Regions from separate parts of the Bacillus pretiosus genome, predicted to be linked through region 2. Evidence: riboswitches for the same ligand, from Rfam matches in the RefSeq annotation. Region 2 holds a riboswitch; the other holds the start of a gene.
The links. Region 2 has a riboswitch for thiamine pyrophosphate ahead of thiC (phosphomethylpyrimidine synthase ThiC). Riboswitches for the same ligand answer to the same signal wherever they lie in the genome.

Region 1 (8,546 bases), 710 kb from region 2:
AAAAATGGGTATCCTAATATACAATTCAATCCGGATCATGCTTTAATTGTATCAGGATTCTTTTTAGCTGATTTGCCTAATATTATTGGAGAAATGCCGAGGATGATTGAACCTGAAAATAGTTTAACCTTGGGAAAACAGCTAAAAATAGATACTAGAAACTTTGATGCTAAAATTCTATCTACTATTAAAAATCCTAATTGTAAGTGTAGTAAAATAGAATAAGAGGAGAGTTCAAGTGGATACAACAATTATTAAGTTGGAAAACGTGACTAAGAGTTTTGAAAATAAAAAGGTTCTTAATAATATTGATTTAAATATTCAAAAAGGTTCTATTGTAACTATATTAGGTTCAAATGGTGCTGGAAAGTCCACAATTATTGGTATTATGCTAGGGTTGATTAGACAAACATCTGGGAATGTAGAGCTATTCGGGAATAATCCTACTAATAATTCAGTTAAGCAAAGAATTGGAGTAATGCTTCAAGAAGTTAGTGTGATAAATTTATTAACAGTAAAAGAAACTATTAATTTATTTAGAAGTTATTATAAAAATTCTTTACCTATGGATCTACTTTTAGAAATATCAGGACTAAAAGAGGAGCAAGATGTAATTTCTACTAAGTTGTCTGGAGGACAGAAAAGGAGATTGAATTTTGCCTTAGCAATGTGCGGGAATCCAGATTTATTATTCCTGGATGAGCCAACAGTTGGAATGGATATTACATCACGTCAACTATTTTGGGATTCTTTAAAGAAGCTAATTAAGGAAAATAACAAAACAGTTATTCTTACGACACATTATTTAGAAGAGGCGGATTCTGTTTCAGATCGCATAATATTTTTAGATAAGGGAGCAATTATTGCAGATGGTTCTCCTAAAGAACTAAAGGCACAAGTATGTAGTAGTTATATTAGTTTTAAAATGAATCAGTGTATAGATGAAAAGGAACTAAAACAATTATCTTGCGTTAATTCAGTGGAAATAAAAGAGAAAAACGTGAAAATTGAAAGCAGTAATATTGAAAGTACTTTAAAAGTATTAATGAGTAAAAATTATGATATATCAGCATTAGAGGTGCAAAATAGTTCTTTAGAAGACTATTATAGAAAGGTAACTAGCTAGAAAGAGGGGACAAAATGAATACTCTGATTGCTCAATGTAAAAGTGAATTAATTCGAACAATACGAAATCGCCGATTTATAATTTTCACAGTAATCTTCCCTGTGATGTTTTATTTCATTCTGATTAGCCAAGTGGGGGGAGATACAATAATTGAAGGGGTTTCTTGGAATTTAAAATTAATGATTGGCTGTGCTACTATAGGGGTAATGGGAAGTGGATTAAACACACTAAGTAATAGGATATCTCTTGATTTTTCGCAGGGATGGATAAAATTGATAAAAGTATCGCCGTTACCTCCATTTACATATGTAATTGCTAATATGATTGCACAGTTATTTTTAAATTTTCTTATTATATGCATTGTATTTATGGTAGCATTTCTTTACCAAGGTATAAATCTTTCAATCACAGAATGGCTAATTATATGCCTTTGGTTATGGGTAACCTCAATAGTATCAATTTTAGGGGGAATTATCATAGGGGTGTTAGTTCCAAGTGATTCTGCACAAGTTATTGGAACTGGGATTTTTATGTTACTTATATTCTTAGGAGGTGTGGCACAACCTCCAGGTTTATTACCAGATTTTATGCAAATAATATCTAAAGTTTTACCTGTATATTATATTGTAAAGGTGCCAACGGATGTGGTTGCTCACCATGGTATTGAAGTACTGGATTATATTATTATTTTAGCATATGCAGTAGTCTTTATTTTTCTTTCAGTCTTTGCAATTAATAAAAAACAATTATCTCGTTAATTTGTGAAAAAATATTAAAAATTTATTTTAGAAACCCAAGTGCTTTTTATTGAAAACCGATTGTTTAAATGTACAATCGGTTTTACCCTATAATAATATAAATCTCAATTGTGACAGTAAAAGGATGATGAGAACCGATCAGTATGTTATATGTATTCAGAGTTGTTTCTCAGTGCGAGTTGGTTCAGTATTAATTCAATCAACTCTGTTTCAGGGCATTTAATTTTTTTAGTACTACATTAGATTATATTCTAAGTTTTTTTAATCTTTATTTGATACACTAATAACTTTAGTAATATTATCCATAATATATAATAATGAATTCTTATTGATCTTCATTACTTAACGTAATATAAAATTATTTAAATGATTTATAAACATCCACATAATTAAGAGTATTCCTATATATGTGTGTTTATCTTAAAAGTATATAAAACAGAAAATTCATAAGTTGCTCTTTTATCTCGAAGTTATTATGTTTTATATTATAATGTTACAATTTTAATGCTTTTACAATATTGAGGGAACAGCACATCATCATTAAGCTAAGAAAAGCAAATGCCCCAAAATGAAAATGTTCTCATTTTGGGGTATTTGCTTTTCTTAGCTTGATACGCATAGGCTACTCCTAAAAACAAGGATCACCTTATTTATATTCTTATTTCATTAACTTTTAAAAAATAGCCTATTTTTTAAAAGTTAATAGGACTTACCTTAATAAAAATACCACCAAATAAAATTTTTATTAGACCATCTATTACAAAAAATATGTCTAGGCTGATGTTATTAATGATTAGTCCTATTAATGCATTAATTATTAGACTAATTGATAAAAAAAACATCAATTTCCCATGTACCGGAATAAAGAGTAAAAAATGAATACCTACAGTTAAAAGGATTAATAGCCAGCCAATTCTATAGTCATTGAAAAAAAAATGACAAACCAGAAAAACTAAAATAGCTAATAGGGTGATTGAAAAATTAGACCACCTTTTTTGTTCTTTTGTGCCAGGACCAACTGCTAATTTATATCTAGTTTTAGGGTTTAATTGCCAAATTACACCTAATGCATATACGATACTAAAAGGCCAAACATTTGGATAACCGTTGTATTTTATTAAAAGTAAAAACATTGCTGTGCCAGCAATTATTAGCCAAATTCCATTAATCTTTTGTCTAGGATATTTGTAGATTTTTGTTTTCATGTTGTATTCCCCCATTTCGAATGGTGTATCTTCTTTAATGGCATTTTAATATAGAAATTATACATTTATTTAGAAGGTAGCGCCATGTTATCAAAATGAAAAAGTTTGTTATGTAATATTAAAGATATATGATAAAGAAAGATGTGGTGGCTAAATATACAATGAAGAAACGAGTAGAATCGGAATTTAATTTTTACTTTGAACTGGAAAAAAATTATTGTCTAATTTCGATGGTTGTAAAGATGGGGACTATGGATTAATTGAAAGCATACAATGTCATGATGGAAAATTAGTAAATTATCAATTGGAAATGTAATTTAAAGAATAACGCATAGAATATTTCTTAAGGACAAGAAGTTAAATTAAAGAAAAGCGCTTTGACGAGTGCTTTTTCTTTTTTTGTTGAGGGTATTATGCTTTTAAACAGTATATGCTAAATTTTTTTTGGAATTGTATGTATTTTTAATGAACTTCATTTCGATGGAGGAATGTTTGAAGGAATTAATGGAGAAAGGATTTTTGTATTACCCATTAATCTGGTGTCTTACGACTTATAATGTATGTATAAATCATAAAATTTACTTAGAAGAAAAATGCCCTACTTGTAATAAGTTAATTCCATTCTTGCATAGAAAGAATAGAATTGGTATATGTCCTTATTGTCAATTGTATCTTTTTAAACCACTTAATATTCTTCAATTTACAGACCACAAAGATTATTATATTTCTCAAAATATAATAATCTTTGTTTAAAGAAAATAGCAAAGAAAACAGCTTTAGTATTCATGCATTATATGAAAATTTGTCCTTTATTCTTCAAAGCGGCTTTAATGGAAATATAAAGCAGTTTGCTAATTACATAGGTGTACCTAAAACAACAGTATGGGGATGGCTAAATAAAGAAGTTAGTATTTATCTGAGTGAAACAGAAAAGGAACAATTTGGTGTGAAGGCAATAATTGATATTGCTAAAGACTTAAAATGTAGTACGAAATTTCTTTATAATAATTTTCCGGAGGAGTGTAAGAAAATCTCAGAACGTAATTATCGAATACAAACTGAAAAAATCTTTTTATATGTCTAATTTAAAAGGGCAGATACAAGAAGTCTGTTATAACCATTTTTTAAAAGGTGTTTTACAATTAAATCGAGGTTTTTACTACTTAAAATTATCATTATAACCATATAAATTTGGGAGAAAATCATACAAGTCATATAAATACTAGAAATATTAATTTCACCCTAACTATTGACGGGATACATCGCAACACGGCCGCAATTCAGCTGGGCATTAAAGCGAGTCGTTAAAGCGCGAGTCGCGTTAAGACCGATGTACCAGTCAGCTTCTGAACGTGCGACAGCCGAAGCGTATAAATTGTCATATGCTTTACCTGGTTTTAAATTTGCGAAGCCATCTTTAATTGCTTTATCAGTAACAGATGAAATCCATAAACGCTTAATAGGTTTTTGTATTTTAACTTTATCGATAATCCAACGTGCGACTAATTCGCCTTCGCGTCCAGCATCTGTCGCTACAATAATTTCATTTACATCTTTTCTAAGTAGCTGACTCTTCACAGCATTAAATTGTTTCCCTGTTTGTTTAATAACCGTTAATTTCAAGCGCTCAGGTAGCATCGGTAAATCTTCTAAATTCCACTGTTTATATTTCACATCATAGCTTTCTGGATCAGCTAATGTAACGAGATGACCTAAAGCCCAAGTTACAATATATTTACTACCTTCAAGGTAGCCATTTCCTTTTTTATCACACTTAAGTACACGCGCAATATCACGTGCAACGGAAGGCTTTTCAGCGATTACAACGCTTTTTACCATATTTAAAACATCCTTTCAAATTTCCATACGTTAACTATAGCATACATCTTCTTGAGATTCAGTTTCGCTCCAGATTTGAACGTTTTTTAGTGGGATAACATCTGTTTGAGGGTGAATGATGGCGACAGAACATAATATGCGCCATGATGAGACTATGAGAAATAGATACTTATTTATCCCGCATTAACGGGCAGTAAGACCCCTGCCTCAAAATTCAGCGGAAGCCAAGAAGTTAGGTAGGGGATCAACTGCCCATAAAAGCCCGATTGGTTCAACTAATAATCAGTGGGGGATGAACAAAGCCCCCACTGATTAAAGTTTCACTTTATTATGCGTATTGTTTTATCAGTTGCTTCTATATGAAATAGAAAAGTAAAGAACTTGTTATTTTACTAGAATAAGAGTAGACTTTGAAGTAGATGAATAATAAACACATGGGAGTTTGTGGATGCAAACTGAGAGTATGACTAATCCGTCATTGACCATTTGAACCTGTTGGATAATGCCAGCGTAGGGAGAGTGTAAAAGCACATGTTCAGGCACTTTGCGTACGCGCAAAGTGCCTTTTTGTGTATCTCCCATCACTATAGTTAGGAGATGAAAAGGATGAATATGAAAGAAATTAGTAAAGTAGTGGATTTGGTGAGAGAGTCTAATCCACTCGTGCATAATATTACAAATGTTGTTGTAACAAATTTTACAGCAAACGGTTTGTTAGCATTAGGAGCATCACCTGTAATGGCGTATGCAAAAGAAGAAGTAGCAGAAATGGCTAGCATTGCGGGAGCCCTTGTTTTAAATATGGGTACACTTCGTCCTGAAGAGGTAGAAGCGATGTTACTTGCTGGTAAATCAGCAAATGTGAATAATGTACCAGTACTATTTGATCCAGTTGGTGCAGGAGCAACATCGTATCGAACAGAAGTTGCGAGACATATTCCGGCTGAAATTGATTTAGCGATTATCCGCGGAAATGCAGCTGAAATAGCGAACGTTATTAATGAGAGATGGGAAATTAAAGGGGTAGACGCCGGTGTTGGAAATGGCAATGTCGTAAGTATTGCAAGGCAGGCAGCGGATGAATTAAATACAGTAGCGGTGATTACTGGAAAAGAAGATGTTGTTACAGATGGAGAACGAACGATCCTTATTCGAAATGGTCACCCTATTTTAACGAAAGTTACGGGAACTGGTTGTTTACTAACTTCTGTAATAGGAGCATTTGTAGCAGTAGAAAAGGATTATGTAAAGGCAGCAGTAGCGGCATTAACGTTTTATGGTGTAGCTGCGGAACTGGCAGCTGCTAAGACAGTGGAAAAGGGACCTGGTAGTTTCCAAATTGAATTTTTAAATCAGTTAGCGAATACCACTTCGGGTGATATTGAGAAGTATGGGAAGATTGAGCTTATATAGTAAGGAGGGGAACTAGATGCCCTGTATTACAAAGGCTGAAATGTCTAGATTATTATCAGTATATTTTATTATGGGAAGTAACAATTGTGCGAAGGAGCCACTACAAGTATTGAGAGATGCACTTGAAGGCGGTATAACAATTTTTCAATTTCGTGAAAAGGGGGAAGGGGCTTTAACGGGAGAGAAACGTATTTGTTTCGCGAAAGAACTACAAGCAGTCTGTAAAGAGTACGGTGTACCATTCATCGTAAATGATGATGTGGAACTAGCTATGGAGTTAGATGCAGATGGCGTGCATGTTGGCCAAGATGATGAAGGAATTACTTCTGTTCGTGAAAAAATGGGTGATAAAATTGTTGGTGTATCTACCCATACAATTGAAGAAGCACGCTGGGCAATTGAAAACGGAGCTGATTATTTAGGTGTTGGGCCTATTTTCCCAACGAGTACGAAAAAAGATACGAAAGCTGTACAAGGAACGAAAGGTTTAGCTCATTTTAGAGAACAAGAAATTACAATACCGATCGTTGGGATTGGTGGCATTACAATTGAAAATACAGCGTCAGTTATAGAAGCTGGTGCGGACGGTGTTTCTGTTATTTCCGCGATTAGTTTAGCGGAATCTCCGTATGAAAGTACGAAGAAGCTAGTAGTGGAAGTAAATAGGAGCTTGTAGGGAAAGGGAACTTCACAAAAATAGAAAAGAACATAATGGACAGTTAAAAATATTTAAACAAACGTTTGATTAAAAAAGCACAAACCCTTTAAAATTGTCGGTTTGTGCTTTTTCTTTAAAACATAATTGATATTAGGAGCATTCCAATTCCGATAGAGGTGAATGTTGCGATTAGGCCTGGAATCATAAAGCTATGATTTAAAACATATTTACCAATACCTGTTGTACCAGTGCGATCGAAGTTAATGGCAGCAACGATTGTTCCATAGTTTGGAATGAAGAAATATCCATTTACTGCAGGGAACATTGCGATTAGTAGTGCTGGTGGAATACCGAGTGATAATCCAAGAGGCATTAAAGCACGTACTGTTGCTGCTTGGCTATATAGTAAAATAGATAGAATGAATAATGCGATGGCAAATAGCCATGGTGCACTTGTTACTAGGTGCTGAATTGATCCTTGAATCATATTTAAGTTTCCGTTAAAGAAAGTATCTCCCATCCAAGCGATACCGAAAATAGCAACAACAGCTGTTGCCCCCGCTTTAAAGACGTTACCAGACACGATGCTTTCTACATTTGGTTTGCAGAAAATAATAATAAGAGCTGCGATAGTTAACATAACCATTTCAATTGTGTTTGGCATGGAAAGACGAATTAACTTCCCGGCAACCATCCATCCTGGACGAAGTGCTTCAAATGAACCGAGAAGTACGACAAGGAAAGTTCCTACTAAGAAAAGGATAACGGATAGTTTAGCGCCTTTTAAACCAACAAATTCTTTCTTCTCTTCAATTTTAGGAATCATTCCTTCTTTTAAACGTTTCAAGTATTCAGGGTCTTCATTTAATTCTTTCCCCATTTTGCTAGCAACAAATGCAGCTACCATACAAGCGATGAAGGTAGAAGGAATACTTACTTTTAAAATATCTAATAAGGTGATTTTATAGTCAGCTAGCATTGCTAAAAGTGCAACTGTTGCAGCTGATATAGGGCTAGCTGTAATTGCTTGTTGGGAAGCGATTACGGCAATTGACATTGGTCGTTCCGGTCTAATCCCAGATTCGCGAGAGACTTCTGCGATAACAGGAAGTACAGAATAAGCAACGTGACCAGTTCCTGCGCACAGTGTAAATAAATAAGTAACAATTGGAGCAAAGAATGTAATGCGCTTTGGATTTTTTCGCAATGCTTTCTCAGCTAGATGAACAAGGTAGTCCATTCCTCCAGCAGCTTGCAGTGCACCGGCAGCTGTAATTACTGCTAAAATCATAAGCATTACATCAATAGGAGGAGCTGTAGGTTGTAAGTGGAAGACAAAAACAAGTATTGCCATACCAACGCCACCCATTACTCCTAGACCAACTCCGCCTAGGCGTGCGCCAATAAAAATGCAGAGTAGTAACGTAAGAAATTGTAGCCAAAACATGATAAACTACCTCCGGAATTCATTAGTTAAGATATATTTGAATAATTTAATTTGAACGAAAATTAAAACAAATACCCAAAATAATCCTTGTGTTATATAC
Region 2 (8,546 bases):
ATTGCTTATCATAAAAAGGGACTACTGTTAGGACTCGTCGTGACATTTATTACAGGTGCTACGATGTGGCTTTCGGGACACGAATCAGCGATTGCCTTACATAAGCATTCTCCTGAAAAACTTGCATCTGCCGAAGCTTTATTTGAAACGACATCACATGCACCGTTATCAATTGGCGGAGTTGTAGACCCTAACACACTTGAACTAAACTATGCACTAGAAATTCCGAACATGCTTAGCCTACTAGTGGGACTCGACCCTAGCACCGTCGTAAAAGGACTAAAGGAATTCCCACAAGAAACATGGCCACCATTTTACACACATACACTATTCAACTTAATGGTCGGCACCGCTGCCTTTACTTTTGCAGTTGCAGCAATCGCCCTCTTATATTGGTACTTTGTTTACCGAAAAAAAGGTGCAGAATTACCGAAGTGGCTTCTTTGGGGAGCTGCAGCATGTGGACCAATTATGATGCTCGGTATTGAATTCGGGTGGATTTTCAGCTGTAGTGGTCGTCAACCGTGGACCATTTATGGTATGCAACGGACAGTCGACGCTTCTACACGCGCTGATTTTGTCGGTCCTTTATTTATTCTATTCATCATTTTATATATTGGACTCGGCATTTTAACAGTTTTTGTACTACGGACATTCTTTAAGAAACATCCGCTTACAAATGATTTACATCACGAAGGAGGCGATTCTCGTGCATGAGGAAAGCATTGCAATCATCATCTTATGGGCTCTTATTTTCGTATACAGTATATTAGGGTCCATCGATTTTGGAGCAGGTTTTTGGGGCATGGTATACGCAAAACATCCAACGCTCGCTGCCAAACTTGCCAATCGATACTTATCACCAACTTGGGAAGTAACAAATACATTTCTCGTTTTTGTCGTTGTCGCTTTTCTCGGTTTCTTTCCGAAAGCTGCTTTCACCCTTGCGACAGTGATGTTCGTGCCAGTTATGTTAATTTTAATACTCATTGCAATTCGCAGTACATTCATGGTATTTGCTTACTCTCTGCCAAAGTATCAATTCCTCCTTCGGGTGATTTCAGGTATTACTGGGCTCTTAATTCCAGCCTTATTAATTACTGTTTTACCCGTTACAGAGGGGGCTTATATTACAATCTCTGAAGGAAAAGAAGTACTCCTGTATGGAAAACTTCTTTCTAGCCCGGTTATCTACTGCTATATGCTCTTTGGGCTAACTTCGGAACTATTTCTCTCCTCTCTCTTTCTTGCTGATTTTGCGAGAGAGCAAGGTTCAGAAGATTCGTATAGAATTTATAGAAGAAACGCCATCATCCTTGGTCCTGCAACACTCGTTACGGCGATTATCGCCCTCGTTGTAATGGATCCGGAAACACACTGGCTTATGCAAGGACTAATAAAGCAATTCCCATGGTTTACAGTTTCTATCGTTTTATTCGTTATCGGATACTCTTCTCTTTGGTGGACAAACAAGAAGTACGGCACACTAGGATACCCTCGCATCGCCGTTTTAGCGGTCGTCGCTCAATATGCATTTGCAAGTTACGCTTACGGTGTCGCGCATTTACCTTATATCATTTATCCTGATGTAACTGTATTTACAAGTTTTACAACGACAGAAACATTCTATGCATTGCTTATCCTATACGCAATTGGAATCGCAATTTTACTACCAGGATTTATTTTCTTCTGGAATTTATTCTTGAAGGATCGAACTTTTTTGAAGGAAAAATAATATATTCGGGGGAGTCTGTTCCAAAAGGCATTTGGGATGGGCTCCTTTTGTCATGTTTTGTCGATAAGTCGATATATTTTAAAAATCGCTGATATATTTCAATAATCGCTGATATATTTTAAGTTGCGCCAATATATCTCCATAATCGCCCATGTAAATTTCATTTACTATCTTACTGCCCCTCTAATTTATAGACTCCTCTCATAATAGTTATTTCACTATTCGTGACACTTGTCCTTTCGCTTGAAAAACACATATTCACTTTATTCCATTATATGCCTAGTTCTTCCTATTTTTTGTTGAATATACTATCAATACAAACTTGAGACAAGCTACATTTGTTCAAGGGAAAATAGAAAGGTAGGCAAAATATGAGCATTGAAATATGGATTACTATTATTGTATTCTTCTTAACGATGATTGTTATCTTTTGGCGACCCCGTGGCTTAAATGAGGCTTGGCCGGCAGCAATTGGCGCTGGCATTATCTTGATTACTGGACTTGTATCAAGACCAGACGTCATAGATATTATTAGTAAAATTGGCGGTGCCTCTATAACAATATTAGCGACCATCGTTATGGCGGTTATATTAGAAAGCTTCGGCTTCTTCCACTGGTCCGCAGCGAAACTTGCAAATTTAGCAAAAGGATCTGGTCGCCGTCTATACTGGTATATTCAATTATTATGTTTTCTTATGACTCTTTTATTTAATAACGACGGTAGTATTTTAATTACAACTCCAATTTTAATTCTTCTTCTAAAAAACCTTCAATTAAAACCACATCAACAAATTCCTTATTTATTAAGTGGTGCTTTAATCGCTACTGCATCTAGTGCACCAATTGGTGTAAGTAATATCGTAAACTTAATCGCATTAAATATCGTTAATATGACTCTTTACATGCATACTGCTATGATGTTTGTACCTGCAACACTAGGTTTATTATTTATGTCATGGCTCATGTATACAGTGTTAAAGAAAAAGCTTCCTAAAAAATTACCTGTTTCTTCTTATGACATTGAAGAGATTTTCTTCACAAAAAACTTCCATCCACTTAAAGGAACAAAATCTGTTAATACGAAACAAAAACGTACAAAATTCATGTTAAAAGTATTAGGTTTCGTCTTTCTTATGCGCTGTCTTCTATTCGTTGCATCCTTCTTATCGATTCCAATCGAAATTGTTGCTGTACTCGGTTCACTCGTTCTTCTCATCTGGAGATGGTACTACTTACGAACAAACCCAGTCGATATTTTGAAAAAGACACCGTGGCACATTTTAATTTTCGCTTTCTCTATGTATGTAATTATTTACGGGCTTCACAACGCAGGATTAACAACGGCGCTTGTAAATTGGCTTGAACCAGTTGTAAGTCAACATCTACTCTATGCTAGCTTTACAATGGGCGGACTTGTATCTATCCTCTCTAACGTCTTTAATAATCACCCTGCACTTATGATTGGTACCATTACATTAACAGAAATGGGCCTAGATCCAGTCACATTAAAAACTATCTATCTCGCAAATATCATTGGTAGTGACATCGGTTCACTATTATTACCAATCGGTACGCTAGCTTCCCTCATTTGGATGTATATCCTAAGACAAAATAAAATTAAAGTGAAATGGAAAGATTATTTAAGCGTATCTCTCATCGTAATCCCACTCACAACAGCCGTCACATTATTCCTCTTATACTACTGGGTACAATTATTCTTCGCCTTATAGAAAATAGAAGCCCCCTTTGCTACCGTCTTAGCAAAGGGGGCTTCTTCTATATTTAAGTTAGGTACTACAGTGTGATCAATCAAGTAAAGAGGTGTAACGTGTTATTGGTATAAATGACTACCAGTGTCTTTAAATTCTTTCGCTTTCTCTTTCATCCCTTTTTCAATTGCTTCTGTCGTTTCTAAATCATTGTCTTTCGCATATTCACGAATATCATGTGAAATTCTCATACTACAAAACTTCGGTCCACACATTGAACAGAAATGAGCCGTTTTCGCGCCTTCTGCTGGCAATGTTTCATCGTGATATTCCATCGCACGTTCAGGGTCTAAAGATAAATTAAATTGATCGCGCCAACGGAATTCAAAGCGAGCTTTTGAAAGTGCATCATCACGCTGATGAGCCGTTTTGTGCCCTTTCGCAAGATCAGCTGCATGTGCAGCAATTTTGTACGTAATAACCCCCGTGCGAACATCATCTTTATTCGGTAAACCTAAATGTTCTTTCGGTGTTACATAACAAAGCATCGCCGTGCCAAACCAGCCAATCATCGCCGCTCCAATTGCCGATGTAATATGGTCATAACCTGGTGCAATATCTGTCGTTAACGGCCCAAGTGTATAGAACGGTGCGCCCTGACAAATATCAAGCTCTTTCTCCATATTCTCTTTAATTAAATGCATCGGTACATGCCCAGGTCCTTCAATCATCACTTGCACATCATGTTTCCAAGCAATCTTCGTTAATTCACCAAGTGTTTCAAGCTCAGAAAACTGTGCTTCGTCATTTGCATCTGCAATCGAACCTGGACGTAATCCATCTCCAAGAGAGAACGAAACGTCGTACTGCTTCATAATTTCACATATCTCTTCAAAATGAGTGTATAAGAAGTTTTCTTTATGATGGAATAAACACCACTGTGCCATAATTGAACCACCACGCGAAACGATACCTGTCGTACGCTTTGCAGTAATCGGAATGTAACGAAGTAATACGCCCGCGTGAATCGTAAAGTAATCCACACCTTGCTCCGCCTGCTCAATTAACGTATCACGATACACTTCCCACGTTAAATCTTCTGCAATTCCATTTACTTTTTCCAGCGCTTGATAAATCGGTACAGTTCCAACTGGTACAGGCGCGTTACGAATAATCCACTCACGCGTCGTATGAATATTTTTACCTGTAGATAAATCCATAATCGTATCCGCACCCCAACGCGTTGCCCACGTCATCTTCTCTACTTCTTCTGCAATTGAAGAAGATACAGCAGAGTTTCCGATATTTGCATTGACCTTCACGTGAAAGTTACGGCCGATAATCATCGGTTCTGCTTCCGGATGGTTAATATTCGCTGGTAAAATGGCACGACCTTCCGCGATTTCCTTACGAACAAACTCAGGCTCTACTCCTTCACGAATCGCAACATATTCCATCTCAGACGTAATGATACCCTTACGTGCATAATGCATTTGCGTAACATTTCCACCTTGCTTTGCTCTAAGCGGCTGACGATCCATTTGCGGGAAAACAGGCGTATGTTTCAAAGCCACTTTCACACCGTCATCCTCTGGTTTTACTTCGCGCCCTTCGTATGCTTCTACATCTCCGCGCTCCAGGATCCAAGAGTGGCGCGGCGCCTGCAATCCCTTTTCCAGTTCCACTTTATACGCAGGATCTGTATAAGGACCGCTCGTATCATATACACGAATTGGCGGATTCGGAATACCGTTCGTTTCGCTTTGTTCAATCTCGCGCATCGGCACTTTCATACCCGCGCGTGGTCCATCCACATACACTTTCTTACTTCCTGGTAAACTCGATTTCAATTCAATTTGCTCAGCTGAAACAGACTGTTTCATAACCTTTGTTGCCCCCCTGTACGTGACAAGGACAAGATATGGCCAGCGTATGCCAAAATAAAAAGAGCCAGGTCCATAAAAAAATAAGGACCTGGCTCATAAAGACATCATTATGTAAAGCCGTTAACTTCCCTACGCTGGTACGAGCCAGATCAGGTCCAAAGGGTTAAGAAGTTCACACGCTTCTCTCTCAGCCTACGCATACGTTAGGCACCCCTAGTTTATCACTGATTTAATTTTCAATACTTTCCCATCATACACGATAATCTGAAAAATGCAAAGTTTATTTCTTTTGTTGTTTATGGAATCATCCACGTTAAATAATATGCCTGTACATACGTCATAATACCAACAATAATTACGAAGAATAAACTATGCTTCACTGTAAAGCGGAATAAATCTGATTCTTTTCCAGCAAGTCCAACTGCCGCACAAGCAATTGCAATCGATTGCGGAGAAATCATTTTTCCTGTTACACCGCCCGTTGTATTTGCTGCAACGAGAAGTACTTCAGATACACCGACTTGCTGCGCTGTAATCGCTTGTAAATTCGAGAACAGTGCATTCGCTGACGTATCGGATCCTGTTAAAAATACACCGATCCAGCCTAGGAATGGTGAGAAGAACGGGAATAGTCCGCCAGTTCCTGCAAGTGCTAATGCTAATGTAGAAGATAGACCAGAATAGTTTGCGATAAACGCGAATCCTAATACGAATCCGATAGATAGAATTGGCATCTTAAGCTCATTTATCGTTTCTTTAAATGTTACTACTGCATCTTTTGCACTCATTTTCAAAATAAAGATAGAAATGATACAAGCAATTAAAATTGCTGTTCCCGTCGCTGATAAAATATCTAATTTCAAGATTGCTTCATAAGGCGTCGGTTTATTTACAATTGGCTCTGCTTTCATTACTAAATTGTGTAAGCCTGGAACTTCAAACTTAAACACAAGGCTTTCCAAAGCACCGCCTGGAGCAAATAACGCTTTAAAGAAACTTTGGCTCCAAATGACTACCATCACAGTTAAAATAATGAATGGAGACCATGCTTTTACTACTTTTCCTACCGTTAGTTTCGGCATAGATATCGCCGTTGCTGCTACCTCACTATTTGCTTCTTTAGACTGATAGATTTCTTTCGGCTGCCAAACTTTTAAGAATAGCGATAAACTCACTAAACTTACAAGTGCTGACGTAATATCCGGAAGTTCTGGCCCTAAGAACGTCGCTGTAATGAACTGCGTAATTGCAAATGAGCTACCTGCTACAAATAGAGCCGGCCATGTTTGTCTTACTCCTTTAAATCCATCCATTAAAAATACGATAAAGAACGGAACAAATAATGATAAGAACGGTAATTGATGCCCAGCCATTTGTCCAATTTTATGCGGATCAATACCTGTTACTTGTCCAGCAACTGTAATCGGAATTCCCATCGCTCCGAACGCTACTGGTGCCGTATTTGCGATTAAACACAGACCCGCTGCATATAAAGGATTTAACCCAAGACCTGCAAGAAGCGCTGCGGTAATCGCTACTGGTGCACCAAATCCTGCTGCCCCTTCCAAAAATGCTCCAAATGAAAAACCGATTAAAATAACGAGTAAACGATGGTCATTCGTAATGGATAATACAGATGCACGAATCACATCGAATTGACCTGTTTTCACAGATATTTTATATAAAAATACCGACATAATGATAATCCAAGCAATTGGCCATAGTCCGTATAAAAAACCATATCCCGTCGCTGCCATCGCCATCGTGAACGGCATCTTATAAGCGAATAACGCAACTAAAATTGTAAGTACGACTGTAATTAATCCTGCCACATACCCCTTCATGCGGAAAACTGCTAAAGCTAAGAAAAAAAAGATAATCGGAATAAGTGCGATTGCTGCCGAAATCCAAATGTTTCCGAACGGATCATAAACTTGTGTCCATGTGTTCATTGTTCTCTCCCCCTAAAGAATCCCCTTTTAAATAGAATAACCTCATCAATAGACTATCAGGTCATCATACCTTTAAACCTAAAATAAAAAAACGTCAAAGAAAACGTTTTCATTAATTTTATCACAACAATTTTCATTAAAAAAGATTTTTTTGAAAATTTTATTATTTATCATGAGAATCTTACAAAAACGTCACGTTCTTGTAATGTTCATCGATAGGAAGCTCGCTACATTTCCTGCATAATAAAGGTATAAAAACGGATATTATTTATGAGGTGATATATATGAACGGAAACAAAATATTAGCAGCTTTATCATACTTTAGTGTATTATTTGCCCCTATCTTATTCCCTATCATTGTGTGGATTGTGGGCGATTCTGAAACGAAACCGCACGCAAAACGCGCTCTATGGACACACATCATTCCAAGCATCGCGTCATTTATTGGATTTATTATTCTAGGAATTATGGGTATCGGATCGAATCAACCAGACGTAACACTTGGCATTGGAGCAATGATTGTCTTATGTATTTGCGGCATTATTAGCTTATACTACTTCATTTGGAACATCGTAAAAGGTATTAAAGTGCTGAAAGCTTAAGTTTAAACAAACGTTTGATTAAAACAGTACGCATCATAATAAATGAAATTTTATCGGCGATACGACAATCTTTTAATAAGAAAAAAACCGTCCCAAAATACCTTTTGGGACGGTTTTTTTATCTTCTGCGTTTCTTCTTTTTTCTCATCATTTTTTTGCGGCGCGTATTCACTTTATCCGCTATAATGTGAAGCGTACTTGCTACAATAATTCCCATTACGAACGTTACAATTTCAACCTCATGTTCCTTCGCAATTTCTATTAAATTCCCATCAAGCGCGATTACATTTAATAGGAATAAAAACGGAGAAAACACAATTAACATGTATGCAATACGAATCACATCACCAAGTATAATTGTATGTGTAAAGAAGGATCGATGCGGCATGACCTTCTTATACGGATACCAAAATATACGTAGGAACCCCCATTTATTATACGCATTACTATATGTATCTAAATCCGGCGTTAAAAATGAAGTACCTACTAAAAAGCCAATTGCAAAAGTTAATAAAAAATCCAAGTCTGTTAATCCATACGAAAAGAGCATAAACAAAACAACCGGAAGGGATATTAAGTTTATTTTCGTATGCGTTCTTCCTGATGGCATAATGCACTTCCTCGCTTACGTTCGCCCTGTCACCATATGACAGTTCTCACCT

Region 1: linked by a shared signal. The riboswitch ahead of thiM (hydroxyethylthiazole kinase) and the one ahead of thiC (phosphomethylpyrimidine synthase ThiC) in region 2 are both predicted to bind thiamine pyrophosphate.

Annotation. Positions count from the first base shown of each region.
Region 1 is NZ_CM129593.1:432,731-441,276, forward strand. Features, by position in the region: gene ACU8YW_RS02240 (ThiF family adenylyltransferase) at 1-225, shown strand, start outside; gene ACU8YW_RS02245 (ABC transporter ATP-binding protein) at 239-1,126, shown strand; gene ACU8YW_RS02250 (ABC transporter permease) at 1,141-1,884, shown strand; gene ACU8YW_RS02255 (DUF6609 family protein) at 2,577-3,089, opposite strand; gene ACU8YW_RS02260 (hypothetical protein) at 3,835-4,173, shown strand; partial or broken gene topB (DNA topoisomerase III) at 4,356-4,928, opposite strand; TPP riboswitch at 5,353-5,462, shown strand; gene thiM (hydroxyethylthiazole kinase) at 5,526-6,341, shown strand; gene thiE (thiamine phosphate synthase) at 6,358-7,017, shown strand; gene ACU8YW_RS02280 (anaerobic C4-dicarboxylate transporter family protein) at 7,133-8,446, opposite strand.
Region 2 is NZ_CM129593.1:4,974,514-4,983,059, forward strand. Features, by position in the region: gene cydA (cytochrome ubiquinol oxidase subunit I) at 1-717, shown strand, start outside; gene ACU8YW_RS25855 (cytochrome d ubiquinol oxidase subunit II) at 710-1,735, shown strand; gene ACU8YW_RS25860 (arsenic transporter) at 2,107-3,465, shown strand; gene thiC (phosphomethylpyrimidine synthase ThiC) at 3,567-5,327, opposite strand; TPP riboswitch at 5,440-5,555, opposite strand; gene lldP (L-lactate permease) at 5,627-7,282, opposite strand; gene ACU8YW_RS25875 (magnetosome magnetite crystal formation protein family) at 7,567-7,884, shown strand; gene ACU8YW_RS25880 (metal-binding protein) at 8,003-8,494, opposite strand; gene ACU8YW_RS25885 (YkvA family protein) at 8,545-8,546, opposite strand, start outside.